DNA from 2 places in the Paenibacillus sp. FSL P4-0113 genome. Region 2 is predicted to be linked to the other one. Evidence: riboswitches for the same ligand, from Rfam matches in the RefSeq annotation. Region 2 holds a riboswitch; the other holds the start of a gene.
The links. A riboswitch is a leader RNA that binds a small molecule or an ion and turns the genes downstream of it on or off. The one in region 2 is predicted to bind FMN.
Positions count from the first base shown of each region.

Region 1: another riboswitch for FMN. It lies ahead of MKX46_RS22100 (DMT family transporter); the one in region 2 lies ahead of ribE (riboflavin synthase).

Region 1 covers NZ_JBBPAZ010000001.1:5,062,152-5,069,638, forward strand. Annotated here, with positions in the region: gene MKX46_RS22080 (quaternary amine ABC transporter ATP-binding protein) at 1-132, opposite strand, end outside; gene MKX46_RS22085 (GbsR/MarR family transcriptional regulator) at 648-1,211, shown strand; gene MKX46_RS22090 (carboxylesterase/lipase family protein) at 1,365-2,846, shown strand; gene MKX46_RS22095 (methyl-accepting chemotaxis protein) at 2,937-4,967, opposite strand; gene MKX46_RS22100 (DMT family transporter) at 5,208-6,155, opposite strand; FMN riboswitch at 6,334-6,478, opposite strand; gene MKX46_RS22105 (ABC transporter permease) at 6,601-7,296, opposite strand; gene MKX46_RS22110 (ABC transporter ATP-binding protein) at 7,289-7,487, opposite strand, start outside.
Region 2 covers NZ_JBBPAZ010000001.1:1,195,202-1,202,688, forward strand. Annotated here, with positions in the region: gene MKX46_RS04735 (segregation and condensation protein A) at 1-194, opposite strand, end outside; gene ribH (6,7-dimethyl-8-ribityllumazine synthase) at 368-832, opposite strand; gene ribB (3,4-dihydroxy-2-butanone-4-phosphate synthase) at 863-1,546, opposite strand; gene ribE (riboflavin synthase) at 1,607-2,272, opposite strand; FMN riboswitch at 2,604-2,777, opposite strand; gene MKX46_RS04755 (IDEAL domain-containing protein) at 2,849-3,313, opposite strand; gene MKX46_RS04760 (thiamine pyrophosphate-dependent enzyme) at 3,533-5,821, opposite strand; gene MKX46_RS04765 (2-oxoacid:acceptor oxidoreductase family protein) at 5,821-6,834, opposite strand; gene MKX46_RS04770 (peptidylprolyl isomerase) at 7,087-7,487, opposite strand, start outside.

The DNA.
Region 1 (7,487 bases), 3.9 Mb from region 2:
ATTGACACCAACAGTAATCTGTTTTTCTTTGGCCAACTTTTCCTTGCCCCAGCCTTGCTCCAGGAGCGGAACACCTTGCTCTGCGTGAGGACCAAAGAGTTTGCTGACATTTTTGACTTCCAAAATCGTCATACATACACCTCTTCTTTCTATACTTTGCTTGGTATTAACCCCATGTTGCATTAAGGATTGAGTATAAAAATCATAATTCTGAACATCCTGAACGGTTAATGACAAAATTAATTGTAACAGAAGCATTGCTTACATTTCAAACAAAAAAACTGTTCATAAAGTACGTACAGAAAAAACTGTACAAAGTTTCCTTCGATATGCTCCTTCGTTCTATAGAATGCTCAAACATTCGGAACTTTACAACCGATAGTGCTTTTTTTAAAATAGACAATGAAATATAACCATAAGAAAAAGATTTATGTATATCCATAATTTAAAAAGTTTACTATCATTAGCAATTTTGCGAATTATGATTTTGAACGACCCATGCTGTTGTAATATAGACAGAAGCTTTGCTTTTGAAACATTTCATTTATTGTTGAAAGATTTCATATATTGCGTCAAAGCTAATCTTTTACGGGTAAATCGTTCATACTAGGTTGTGCAAAATGCTCTAAAATTAGGAGGTTGCAAGCATGAGCTTGTACCAGTTAGGTGATGAGCAGCAGGCTTCGCTGCAAAAAATTCGCAAACGTGTCATAGAAGCTATAGGTAAAAACATGGACCTGTATGGGATTACTTTGTCTGCGGGGCATTTATACGGTTTGCTTTTTTTTGCGGATAAACCAATGACGCTGGACGAGATGGGCCGTGAAATGGAAATGAGCAAAACGAGCATGAGTACAGGGGTTCGCACATTATTGGATCTGAAAATGGTAAATAAGGTATGGAGCAAAGGCTCACGCAAGGATTTGTATGAAGTTGAATATGACTGGCATCAAACATTTACTGACTTCTTCGCTATTAAATGGAGAAAAGCGGTAGAAACAAATTTACTGGTGTTGCGCAAAGCCATTGATGAGCTGGACAGATTGATGAATCAGGGTGAAGAGTACGAGGAATTTAAGGCGATTCTTCAGCAAGATCGTATGAAAATGAAGCAGGCCGTCGCTTATTACAAGTGGCTAGATCGACTAATTGACTCTATGGAAAGCGAAGAAATTTACAAGCTGATTCCAAAAGAAGAAGTTCGGGATTAATCGCTATTTCGCTATCTTGTTTATAAAAATGCCGGAGCGCAAAAGTGCTTCCGGTATTTTTTGGTTTGGCCGTGTGCAAAGGGTATAATAGAGATATGTAAAGATTGATATTATACCGTTGTGTTGAACTTACGAAATAAAGGGGGCTTCATGATGGAGAGTATTATAGTACATACTCGTCTAGGTCAATTGCGTGGGGAATCAGGAAATGGATATCATGTATGGAAAGGTATCCCATATGCACGGCCTCCTATTGGAAAACTGCGTTTTCACGCGCCCCAGCCTTTGGAGTCTTGGGAGGGTGTGCGGGCTGCGACGAGTTTTGGGCCAATCTGTCCGCAACCTATGCCATCCGCTGAAAGTATGACTGGAAATCTGGTGGAACCGCCTAAGCAGTCAGAGGATTGCTTATACCTGAACATTTGGACACCTGCTTCGAAGGCTCCTGAGAAGGGACGCCCAGTGATGGTGTGGATTCATGGCGGTGCCTTTGTCACGGGGTCCGGGATTATACCTTTATATGACGGGGAACGCATGGCGAAGAATGGCGATGTTGTGGTTGTTACGATCAATTATCGATTGGGGCCGTTAGGGTTTTTGCATCTGACTCCAAAGGGAGATGGACTGACCTCTAATGCGGGACTACTGGATCAGATCGCTGCGCTGGAATGGGTTAGGGATCACATCTCTGCCTTTGGCGGTAACCCGGACGAAGTAACGGTGTTCGGTGAATCGGCAGGGGCGATGAGTATTGCCGCTTTATTGGCGATGCCAACAGCTGAGGGACTGTTCCGGCGTGCGATTTTACAGAGCGGTGCGTCGCAGGTATTGCCAACTGCACAGGCCGAGCAAGTGACGGCTGTGTATCTGCAGCAGCTGGGTGTGGACACTCAGCATCCAGAACGGTTGTTTACGTTGCCGACAGATGCGCTGATGCTAGCTATGGAGAAGACATATGAAGTCATCGGACCAGGGATGGCGATGATCTATCAACCCGTTGTCGACGGTGTGACCCTGCCAGATGTACCGCTGTCTGCAATCGCGCAAGGTTCAGCAAAACAGGTATCCGTTTTGATTGGAACGAACTTGCATGAGGGGGCCTATTTCATCCGAAAAGAATCCCATCTAATGAACAAGTCAACAGCGAGTCAGGCTTTGGAAATGATGACGGGCATGTCAGACATCGGCGATCTGATAGAACCATTTCCGGTTACAATTGAGGGGCAGGCGCAAATGTTGACTGATCTATTTTTTTGGCGTCCTGCGTTGGCTCTTGCTGTTGCTCAGTCGGCGCATACTCCTGTATGGATGTATCGTTTTGATTGGACATTGCCCGGGCATCCTACCTTTGAACAAGCGGTTCACGGTGCAGAGATTGCGTTTGTTTTCGATAATCTGGAGCTGCTAGATAAGCTTGGATTAGAGATTCAACCTTCGATGCAGAAGCTGGCTCAAGATATGCAGCAGGCATGGGTTGCTTTTGCACGTGATGGGAAGCCAGTGCTGTCCGAGGGGGCTTGGCCGATGTACGACAGAGAAGAGCGGACTACAGCTATTTTCCATCAGAATATTAAGGTGGAGCACGACCCTGAAGGAGATAGACGCCGTCATTTAACCGGTCAGATGACCCTATAAGTAACAAGAGAGAGAGCATATCAAGAACTCAAATGTAAAAAGCCTTCGCCCGTAATTTGTATACGGACGAAGGCTTTTGTTAGTAGTAAGTTAAATCTTAAATCGCTTAACCAGCTGTTGCAAATCCTGCGCCATGTTGGACAACTCCTGTGACGAAGAGGAAATTTCCTCCATAGCTGCCATTTGTTCCTGAGCAGCAGCAGATGTTGTCTGCGAGCTGTCCGCCGAATTGCGAGACAGGCTTGCCAAATGGGTAACAGTGGCGGAGACTTCCTCTGTACTGGCTGAGATTTGTTCAGCAGCAGCGGACACACTTTGAATTTGTTCCACGATATGAGAAGTAGAGCGCTCAATATTCGTAAATGCACCTTCTGCATCTTGGCTAATACGCATACCTTCACCTACCTGGTTACGAACATTACCGTTCATGGTAGCGGTAGAGCGTTGAATCAAATCGAGCATCTGAGTAATAATCTGACTGATGGAATCCGCGCTTTCCTTGGATTGCTCAGACAGCTTGCGTACCTCTATAGCGACTACGGCAAATCCACGCCCGGCTTCGCCAGCTCTGGAAGCTTCAATAGACGCGTTCAGAGACAACAAATTGGTTTGCTTGGCAATGGCGGCAATAGCCGTATTCATCTGCTTCGCATCGTCCGAGAGCTGGGATAGCTCATCCATTAGGCTAGCCGTTTGGCTGACAGCCTCCAGAATACGGTCCATTTGGGTCCGTACACTACTGATCATTTGACTGCCTTGAGCCACATCATGCTCGGTTTGTCCTGCTGAATCCACGATGGAGCTTGCCGATTCGGCAATGGTGCTGACACCCTTCGCCATTTCTTCAACGGCATTAGCGGTCTGCTCGGATGCCTCGGCGCTGGTGGCTGCATTTTCCGCGGATTCCATAACCGTTTCCGCTACATGTTGTACGGACTCCGTCGTTTGCTCTGTGCTTTCCTTGATTATCAGGGAAGAGGAAGCAAGTCGGGAGGAGGTTTGGTTGACCTCTGAGACCATCGTATGCAAGGAATGCGTCATCTGGTCAAAATTCTGTGCCAGTTCGCCGAACTCATCCTTGCTGGATAGATTAACACGTTCGGTCAGATTTCCGTCACGGACGATGCGTGTTCCTGCTTGCAGCTTGCGCAGCGGAATTAAGAATGAGCGGACCATAAGCACAATGATGATCGCCGCGGCAAGTATGGAAATAACAATCACAATCAGGCTTTGTTTCAGAATTGGTTGGGCTGCATCACTATAATCCTCCAGATCCGACAGTGCGACAATGCTCCAACCGGTGAGAGGGTCCTTAAGTGTAAAGGCCAGCATATCTCGATTCATAAATTGAATTTGCGACATGGAAGGAGTATCATTTTCGACGGTTGTCGCCACTTCGGGAAGTCCTTCTATGGCGTCAGCCGCTTTTTTGCCTGTCTTGTTGAAAGCTGTTCCAGTCCCAGATACAACTTTATGTTCAGAATCAACAATAATGAGTCCTCCGCGCTCACCAATCTTAACAGACTGCAGACTTTCACTCATTTTGTCCAGGTTCAAAGCCAGGGCAACAGCTCCTTCACCGTCCTCCAGCGTTCCCGATATATTAACGACTAAATTCCCTGTCGTGACGCTGGCAACTGGAACACCGACGAATACTTTACCCTTTTCCAGCATCGCGTTTTTGTACCATTTTCTCTCCCTGGGATCATAATCGGACTCCTGTTTTTTCGGCGAACGTATGTATTGCCCCTTCTCATTGCCGAGAAGCGCTGCATCTAGCTCGGGGTGAGCCTTGACGATAACATCTAACTTTTTCTGAAGGGTCTCTTGGTTGGTACCAATGGAATCAGAATTGATTTCAGTGGTAAGCACGTCCAGGTCTTTCATAATAGGCGCTACATACTGATTGACATTGCTCCGGATCAGATACAGATTCGTGTATACGGAACCGCCCATTTGCTGACTGAGTTGTGTCGTAGCTCCCTGATAAGAAAAGTACCCGATAAGTACGCTCGGAATCAATAACACAGCTAAAAAAGATATTATTAATCTTGTCCTCATTAAATAAAACTGCTTGAGAAACCTGTTCCACCACGGAACTGTTTGTTTTGTTTTAGTCATAGTTCTTGCTCCTCTGTGTCTGATGATCACTACATTGTTTTATTCGACATAAACCGACGAATTTTATAGATGTAATCATTGGGAAACGAGAAATAGTAGCATATTTTAGACACTTTTTTTGAAAAACAGGTCTAAAGAACTATGATTAATATTAATGCGAACACATAAAAAGCCAAATCGGAGATGCAAAAGCATCTTCACAATTTGGCTTGGGTGAGTCATGAAGGGGACATTGAACTGTTAATTTTTTTGCTGACGTGAAATCATAAAGAGCGTAATCCAGATGAGCATAAAACCAGTCAATTGCGCTACAGTAACGATTTGCTGAAATGCGATCCAATTAATCACGACACCCACCATGGGAAAGCTCAATTCTGCCATCGTAGCATAAGACGCTTTGGTCGTACTTAAGCCTTTGTAATACAGCAATAAGCTAAGAAGACCCGGAAGCAATGCCTGCAATAGCAAGTTGATAATCACAGCTGCGCCTGCCCATGTACCGGCAGGCATATTCCATGGCGCATGCTCTACAGAGGTGAGGACAATTAGCAGAGGGAGCGCCACCATGAAGCGGAGGGAGGTTACCGTTTCATATTTCATTGAACGAAGCAAGTAGCTTCCCATGACTGTCGAACCGCCCCACAGAACCGCTGCACCCAGTGCAAGTAGACTACCGACCTGGACAAAATCACGAACATGCCCGAAGGGGAGCGACCAACCGAAGGTCAGAAGATACGTCCCGAACAGAGCGACGACAATTAATAATCCAAAATGACGCGGCAGCATTTCCTTCAATATAACGCGGGCCAGAATAATAGCGACCAATGGTTGAAGCTTCTGGAGTAAGAGTACAGCATTCAGATCACCGTTGCTGAGCGCCATGGTAAAAATCACGCTGGCCAGAGCCGAGCCGCCCCACGAGACGAACAAAATAGCGAAAACTTGACGAAGCCGTACCGCTTTGAGTTCCTCACGATGCTTCCACAGCATCGGTGTCAGAGCGAGGAAGAGCAGCACATGCTCCATTAGTACAATTTGTGTTGAAGTAAATGATTTTAGCAAAATAATACGAAACAGCGGATCAGCGCCCCACAAGGCTGCCCCAATTGCGACCAGCCAAAAACCGCTTTTCATGTGGGAGCTATGATCAAAACCTTTGGATGTTAGTACAGTAGAAGATTGACTCATACTCAATTAGCTCCTTGCGAATACAGGACCGGTGGCACAAAAACCCCCGTCCATGGCGAAAGGCCATGCAAGACGGGGGTTGATCAAATAAACTTGCCGCTTTATGCAAGTTAAATGAAGTTACTGCAACTGCAAAACCCATAACGCAGCATTCATCCACTTCGCGGCATGTTGATATTTCGATCTTCTTCCATCCGGACTTTACCGTCGGCTTTGGCATCTCACCAAATCAGTCCGTATCCTGTTGCCAGATACAGAGTCGCGGGCTTAGCTCCATGAGCCATACCGCCGGTTGGGAATCACACCCTACCCCGAAGATCCTTATTCCGTTTTTTAATTTCTCCTATAGGATATACCTGTTTTAGAATGAAGTCCAGTGAAAAATGTGTGTATATCAAACAATGATTTTCATCTATTTTTCGAAAGCGTTTTACTAAGTTACATACTATGAAGTAATATCCTTATACTCAATGCGTCGAATCGCCGCATAAGCCACCAGCATTCCCAGTATAGAGAAGCCTATTTGCACGGGGGCTATGGAGCTAAGTGTAGCGCCGTTATTATTAGAGAAAAGCAATGCTACAATCAGGATTGAGGTCACAATGGTAGTAGGTACAGAGTATCTTCGCATCCCCATATACAGCGGAACCAGTCCCATAAAGCTGGCAGCAGCGGCATTGATCAGCGTCCGTGCTGATTGTTGACCCAGTATCGAAAGAGTAAGGTTATCGGGTACAATCAAGACAAACTGGTTGAGCAGATGAATAGCAGCCGTAATGATTATTTCCGAAATAATAATAGACAAGAAGGTAAACAGCAGCACAACCAAGAGCTTGGCGATCATCAGCTTCTGACGGTGAATCGGATACATGAACAGGATCGTAATCGATTTGGACTTAAATTCCCCTACGATAAAGCGGCACAGGAGAACGGAGGCAAACACAATAAATGTGGCTCTGACCAGCATGTCCATGAGATCGAGAAGCTGAGTGTACTGTGTAAATTCGGGTATTCCTGTACTTTGGCTGTCCAGCGCGATGATACAGAGCAGCCCAAGAATGCATGCATTGGCGATCAGTGCTGAACGGATATAACCCGCCAGATGAAATTTTTTGAGCTCCAGTTGCATCAACTTAAGCATGAAGATCACCTCCGTTTAACAGCCGCAAAAAGTAGTCTTCCAGCGTACTGCTTTTCTGATGAATGGAATCCACTTCTATATCATTTAAAATGAGCGTCTTCGTAATTTGCTTCTGCGGTACATTTGAATCGTAAATACGTATACTCTGTTCATTGAGCACCCTTATATTATTCAGATTCAGATGATGGGAG
Region 2 (7,487 bases):
GTCGCCGCCATCACCAGAAACTCGCTCGTAATGTCCAGTTCCAGCTCCTGCATACTGTGCAAAAAAGCCATATACTGATCAGTAATATCGCTAATCGGGATATCCTGAATGTCGATTTCGGCTTTATCAATCAGATGCAACAGTAGATCCAGCGGACCCTCGAATGTTTCCAGCTTGTAGTTTACGACTGTCAATGTGCTTCCCCCTGCCTTACTCCAATCATCATTCAACAATACCTTTCCCTATAGCACTTATGCTCTGCGTTATCAATCCCTCTTTCTGTAGTATATACGTCATCGCCTTGCTTAACAATCCAATCCCTTTTTTCCCCTTGCAGTTTATACCGTTCTATCAGCTATTCCTATCATTAAAATTGCTTGCCGAGATTGGCCATTTCAATCGCAGCCAGTGCTGAATCCCAACCTTTATTACCAGCCTTCGTACCTGCTCGTTCAATAGCCTGTTCAATGTTTTCTGTAGTCACTACCCCAAAAATAACAGGTACTCCCGTTTTTAGGCTGCTCGCTGCCACACCCTTGGCCACTTCATTGCAGACGATATCATAATGTGAAGTAGAACCACGGATGACCGTACCCAGCGTAATTACGGCATCATATTTGCCGCTTGCAGCCATTTTTTGCGCAATTAGTGAAATTTCAAATGCACCCGGAACCCAGGCTACATCAATTTCATCTTCCTGTGCACCATGTCGTTGAAGTGCGTCAATTGCACCGCTTAACAGCTTGCTCGTAATAAACTCATTAAATCTGCCCACCACAATACCATATTTTAAACCGTTCGATACAAGATTACCTTCTAGAAAACGTGCCATAATTAATCAACCTCTCTTAATTTAAATTATTTACAATGACAAACGACGACGGTAGTCCACCAAATCCTGAATACTGATCAGCTTCAATTGATGTCGCTTAGCGACCAATGCCAGATCAGGCAGGCGGGCCATTGAGCCATCTTCCTTTATAATTTCACAAATGACTCCAGCAGGCTTGAAGCCACTGAGTCGAGCCAGATCAACAGCCGCCTCCGTGTGACCAGCACGCTGCAAGACACCCCCATCGCGAGCAATCAGCGGGAACATGTGACCAGGCTTGCGGAAATCACTTCCTGTGACTGCTTCGTCTGCCAAGGCGCGTACAGTCAAGGAACGCTCGGCCGCTGAAATCCCCGTTGTTGTCTCCATATGATCTACCGATACCGTAAAGGCAGTACCGTGGAAATCTGTATTTTGCTTTACCATAGGATGCAATTCCAAGGCCTCGGCTCTTTGTCGTGTGATCGGCACACAGACCAACCCGCGACCTTCTGTAATCATGAAATTAATGACCTCAGGCGACGCTTTTTCAGCCAAAGCGATAAAATCGCCTTCATTTTCGCGCTGTTCATCATCCACTACAATGACAACCTTACCGTTTTTCAAGTCCTCCAACGCTTCTTCGATGGAATCCAAACGAATCTCTTCGTCATGTTCCAACTCACCATGCTCTATGACGTTTGCCATTGCACTTGTTTGGCTACCTCTATCCATAACACTTTCCTCCTTATGTCTTGTGCCACGAATGCTCCTAAACAGGTTTACCATTCAATATCAGGCAAAGCCGTATTTCGCCAAATAGTCCAAACTGAGAGGAGCTTTTTCTACTCTCTCCGCCTCCGTTGCACCTCTGTAATTTAAAAGCTGTTCTACATATTTGCCCAAAATATCGCATTCGATATTGACGGTATCCCCCTCACGTTTGGCTTGTAAGGCCGTTTCGGATAAGGTGTGGGGAATAATGGATACGGCAAAGGTATCTCCCGTACGCTGTGCGACTGTGAGGCTTATACCATCAATTGTGATTGACCCTTTGAGAAGAATATATTTAAATAATGTTTGATTTTTAGGCTCAATTTCGAACACCACTGCATTCTGGTCTGATGTCACCCCGCGAATCGTTCCCGTCCCGTCCACATGTCCTTGCACGATATGTCCTCCGAACCTTCCACTCGCCGCCATCGCTCGCTCCAGATTGACTCGGCTGCCGGATCTCAACTCTTTCAGATTAGTGCTACGAAAGGTTTCCGGCATCACATCAACCTTAAAGTCTTTCGTACCGATCTGTATCGCCGTCAGGCAAACGCCATTCACTGAGACACTGTCTCCTATTTTTAAATCGCCCAACACCACGGAACCCGAAATCCCCAGCACCATCGCTTCACCGCTTTTGGAAATGGTTTGAATACGACCCACTTCCTCGACCAATCCGGTAAACATGCCTTCACTCCTTTCCACTACATCTCAGTTTATCCCTAATTCATCAGCTATAAGCGCAAAAAACCCCCAGTTCGGATTCAATCCGTCATGGGGGTGATGAGAGTCACATTTGTAGTATACAAGCGCAGTTCATTTGCATCTTAAGACGACATGAAATCATAGGTTTGCCAATAGAAAGCATGACTGAGTATACAGCCAAATACGCTCAGAACACCCATCAAAAAGAAAGCTTAAGCAAGCTATCGCCCGATGCTGTCCTACAACGAAATAAGCCGTACGCACAATTGGGTATGCTAAAAATCGGCACATGTCACGTCATGCACATGCGCTTCGTATCCTTCTCCCATCCAGACTATACTGTCGGTCCCGGATTTGCACCAGGTCCACCTTCTGCTGATCATTCAGCATCCGGGTCACGGACTAAGCCATGCTGTTTCTCACAAAAACGATCCACAAACATGTCATCACCGCCGGTGGGGAATTTCGCCCCGCCCCGAAGGATCTTGCTCTTATTTAATTGAATTAACATTAAACTTGTTACGTATATTAGCACCGACCTCTAAAAAAAGCAAGTTATCAAATAGAAGCTCCTGCTTTGGTTTTGACATATTGGCTGGAGAGTTCTTCAAACCAGGTTTTATCGTTCATATGAAGCGCCAAGTCAATCAGATCGGCCAGTTCCTCGACTCCCAGCTCTGTTGCATGATCAAAGGTAATTACGGCTGAAGCAACCGGTCCTCGCCCTTCCTCAGAACATGCTTCATAATCCAGTCGTACATCAACATGTCCGTCAATAAACTCGCATTTTAGAAAATAAATAATTTCGCACATTAAAATGGGGCGTACTTGTGTTTCTAACACGCAATCCATCACCTTGGCAGAATAATGCTGGTTCGTCAGCGTAAATTTGTGTTCTGTCGCTGCCAGCGAGGTCCGTCCAAAATCATCCGTAAACTTGAGTTCCACTGGCTTGATGTTCATAACCTTAGGGATTTGCTTCTTTATAATTTCGATTATTTCAACTGTATTCAGCTTAATCATTACCTGCACCTCATTGCATCTTAAAATTCAGAAGAAAACTTTTTAACGTGCCTCTTATAGGCCTCCACTCCTATATCGGAAATCATTACCTGTTTTTTTATGCTTCAACCCATAAACGACAAAAAAGATTCTTTGCGCAAAAAGCGCAAAGAATCTTGATCGAGCCACTACAGTAACAGCGGCTAACAATGTTAATCGATGATTATGCAAAAAACAGGATTATAGCTCTGAAATTTCATGTTTCTTTTTCAGGATAGTCCAGCGACGCTCAATCTCCTGTTCAAAGGTCGCCAGCGTAGCCTCCTCCTTAATAAGATGCTTCGTTTTACCCATTAATTTCAGCCATTCAGCAGCTGGAATTCGTTTTCCTTTGTCCTCCGGATTGTACGTAATCGTCGTACTGCCTTGCTCTATTTCGTACAAAGGAAAGAAACAGGACTCGACTGCGGCGCCCACAATGCTGGTACCCAGTCTGTCTTCGGATTTCCAATTCAGCGGACAGGCGCACAGGATTTTACCATAGGCCGTACCCACGTTGTTTGCATACCATTGAGCCTTGGCTGCTTTACGCAGCATATCCTGCGGATGACTTTCAGCAGCGGTAAAAGCATACGGAATGTTACAAGCAGCCATGATTTGCACGGTATCCTTGTGATGCCCTTGCTTTCCTTTTTGCATTTTACCTACACCCGACGTACTGGTCATGTGACCGAGCGGAGTGGAGTAAGATTGCTGTGAACCTGTATTCATGTACCCCTCGTTATCATATTCCAGCATGATTAGCTTATGATTACGCAGAGCCGCACCAATCGCAGAACCCATACCAATATCCATCCCACCGTCACCACTAATCATGATAAAGGTCGGATCGTCCGACATCTCAATTTCATTACGCCGTTTCATTTCCATGTAAGCTTCCAGCGCTCCTGAAAGGGTAGCGGCCCCGTTTTGAAAAAGATTGTGGATCATCGGTTGTTTGTGTGATGTATATGGATACCCTGTCGTCGTCACATATACGCAGCCTGTCTGGAACAGCACGACAATATCCCCTTCAATACCTTTGAAAAACAGTTCCAGCGCAGACAATGCCCCACATCCTGGACAAGCTCCGTGGCCTGGTGAAAGACGCCGTGGTTTGGTTGTCAACGACCGCAAAGGGGGTACCTTGACCTTGAGCTTCCCGGTCTCCTCGTCCGGCGTAACCTGAATCAGACCCGTACGGTAATCATTACCACGTGGCGGCTGCATAACTTGCGGCATCACCTTGTCCGGTGAACCCGAATTAATTCCGTAGTAATCAAAGGGCTTCTCTACTCGTCCGGCCTCTGCCGCCTCGATTGCAAGCTGGAAGAACGCCTCTGCATCTTCTGCATAAAAATCTTTGCCGCCCAAGCCAAAGATACGGCTCAACACGAGTGTCCGATTCAGCGGGTCCTCCTGCAAGGCCGCTTTAATTTCATGCGTTAAATTACCGCCGTCCGCCCCATACGAGTCTGCACGTTCACCTACCAGCAACGCCTTGACATTGCGTAATGCTTCCCGCAGTTGTGCGGCTGGGAACGGTCGGATGATGTTCGGACGTATCACACCAGCTTTAATTCCGCGCGCGCGGAGTTGATCCGCCACATCCTTGGCCGATTCAGCCGCCGAATTCAACAGAAATACCGCAACCTCAGCATCCTCCATTTGATACAGATCTAAAATCGGGTATTCCCGACCGGATAAAGCGGCATATTCTGCTGCTACCTGCTCATATACTCCTTCTGACAGCTTCAGTGCTTCGGACAGCTGAACATGATTATTCGTCAAGTCATCGCCGTTCATATGCGCGCCCACAGTAACAGGATGATCAAAATCCGTAATATTCGGATAATTTAAGTTCGGGTTAGGACCTACAAAACCACGCACGGTCTCAGCATCGGCAAAATATTGCACTTTACGTTTTTGATGGGACGTATAAAAACCGTCATATGCGACCATTACAGGCAGCCGAACATCGCTGTGCTCTGCAATTTTTAGTGCCATAATGTTCATATCATACACAGCCTGTGGTGTACTTGCCGTCAAAATGACCCAGCCTGTATTCAAACCATAGTACAGATCCGAATGATCTCCGCGAATATCTAGGGGACCACTGACAGCTCGTGTCACCAGATTCATAACCATAGGAAAACGGGTACCTGACTGAACAGGTAACTGCTCCAGCATGTACAGGAAACCTTGCGAACTAGTGGCGTTCACCACCCTCGCTCCCGCTGCGGCAGCTCCATAACAAATCCCTGCCGATCCGTGTTCTCCGTCTGCTGCAACCAGCTTAATATTATGCTGACCTCTCGTTCTCATCTGATCTAGATACTGCGCTACCTCGGTAGATGGAGTAATCGGGAAATATCCCATCATATGATAATTAATCTGCGCAGCCGCCGTTGCTGCCATTTCATTACCGGATTCGAACGTTGTCACTTGCGCGGCGCCTGTCTGTTTGAGTTCTTCCTCCAGTTTTGCCATTACGCACGCCCTCCTTCATATACCGGAAATTGGTGGGCAACTCGATTCTGTTCAGCCCATCCCCATTGCTCGCGACGCGAGCTTAGTGCCCCCGATGGGCAAATATCTACACATTTCAGACATCCTTTGCAATACTGGTAATCAATCCCTTGCAAAAATGGCATCATTCTTCCGCGTTTGTCTGCTTGCTCTTCCCATACAAAACAGTAATCCGGGCAAATCGAATCACACTTGGCACAATGGGTACATTTATCAACTTCATATTCAGGCACATACCCCTGACGTGAACCACTAACATCTCTCGTTATGCTGTTTCCCTGAGTTGCAATAACGCCCCCCAGTAATTGCGTTTCGTATCCCAGCAATGGCTGCGGACGTTCAAAAACCCGATCCTGCGCGTCATCAGTAACCGGATATACGTGCAGTTCCATTTCATCATAACCACGGTTAAACGTACGCAGATTAGGTTCCACTAACAGTGGATTTTTCTTTTCAAAGGTACTGCGTATAACCGATCTCATCGCTTCCGGGTCCAGGAAGTCACAGACACGGAACAAGGCACCGAGCATGGACGTATTTAGTTTGGTTCGCTCTTCCAGTGCGATGCCCATCGCATCCACCACCGCTAATGTTCCGGATACCAGTCCCAAATCAGCCCGTATTTCTTCTGCCGGACGCGTGGAATTAACCACTACAATCCCATCCGCTGGCAGTCCGCTGATTACATTTACCGTTTTGTATAACGTTTCATGGAAAATGCCTACCACATGCGGTTGCTCAATCGGACTGTGATCCCGAATATCGACTTCTGGCTCACAGAAACGGACGAAACTTTTAACCGGAGTTCCCTTTTTTTCCGAACCGTAGGACGAAAAATTTGAAGCATTCAGCCCCAGACCAAGCACCCCGGTTTCGGCCAACATTTTGCCAGCCAGATTAGCGCCGAGTCCACCAATGGATTCCAGCCGGATTTCAAAAAATCCGAGTCGATTTGTGCTCGTTAAAATAGACAATGTGATAAGCCCCCTTCTTTTCCAATCCTTAACGAGTTTGAATACTCATATAAAAAAAATTGGAAATTGCATTCTTATGAAAAGGCTATCACAACACTTACTTTTCGAATGTGATCTTACGCACTGTAATGCCTACGTGATTGCGAAAATCAATAAACCGTCAAACAAAAGACAACAAAAGCCGTCCTGTCCAAAGACAGAACGGCTTAGGTGCAACGCTATTTAAAAAAGATCATGTAATTAACGGTAAAATTACACGTCAAATACTTTAACCTCTTTCATTTTGTCGCCTTGCTTTACAGCATCAATGAATTCCATACCTTTGGTTACTTTACCAAATACAGTATGTACTCCATCTAAATGTGGTTGTGGAGCGTAGCAGATAAAGAATTGGCTGCCACCTGTGTTGCGACCTGCATGAGCCATGGACAGAACGCCTTTGGCATGCTTTGTTGTATTCGTAGCTGTTTCACAGTCAATCGTGTAACCAGGACCGCCTGTACCGTTACCGATCGGACAACCACCTTGAGCAACAAAGCCAGGAATGACACGGTGGAAGCTCAAACCGTTGTAGTAACCGCTGTTTGCCAGCTTTTCAAAGTTAGCAACGGTGTTTGGAGCTTCTTCTGGGAAAAAGTCAATTTCGACGATAC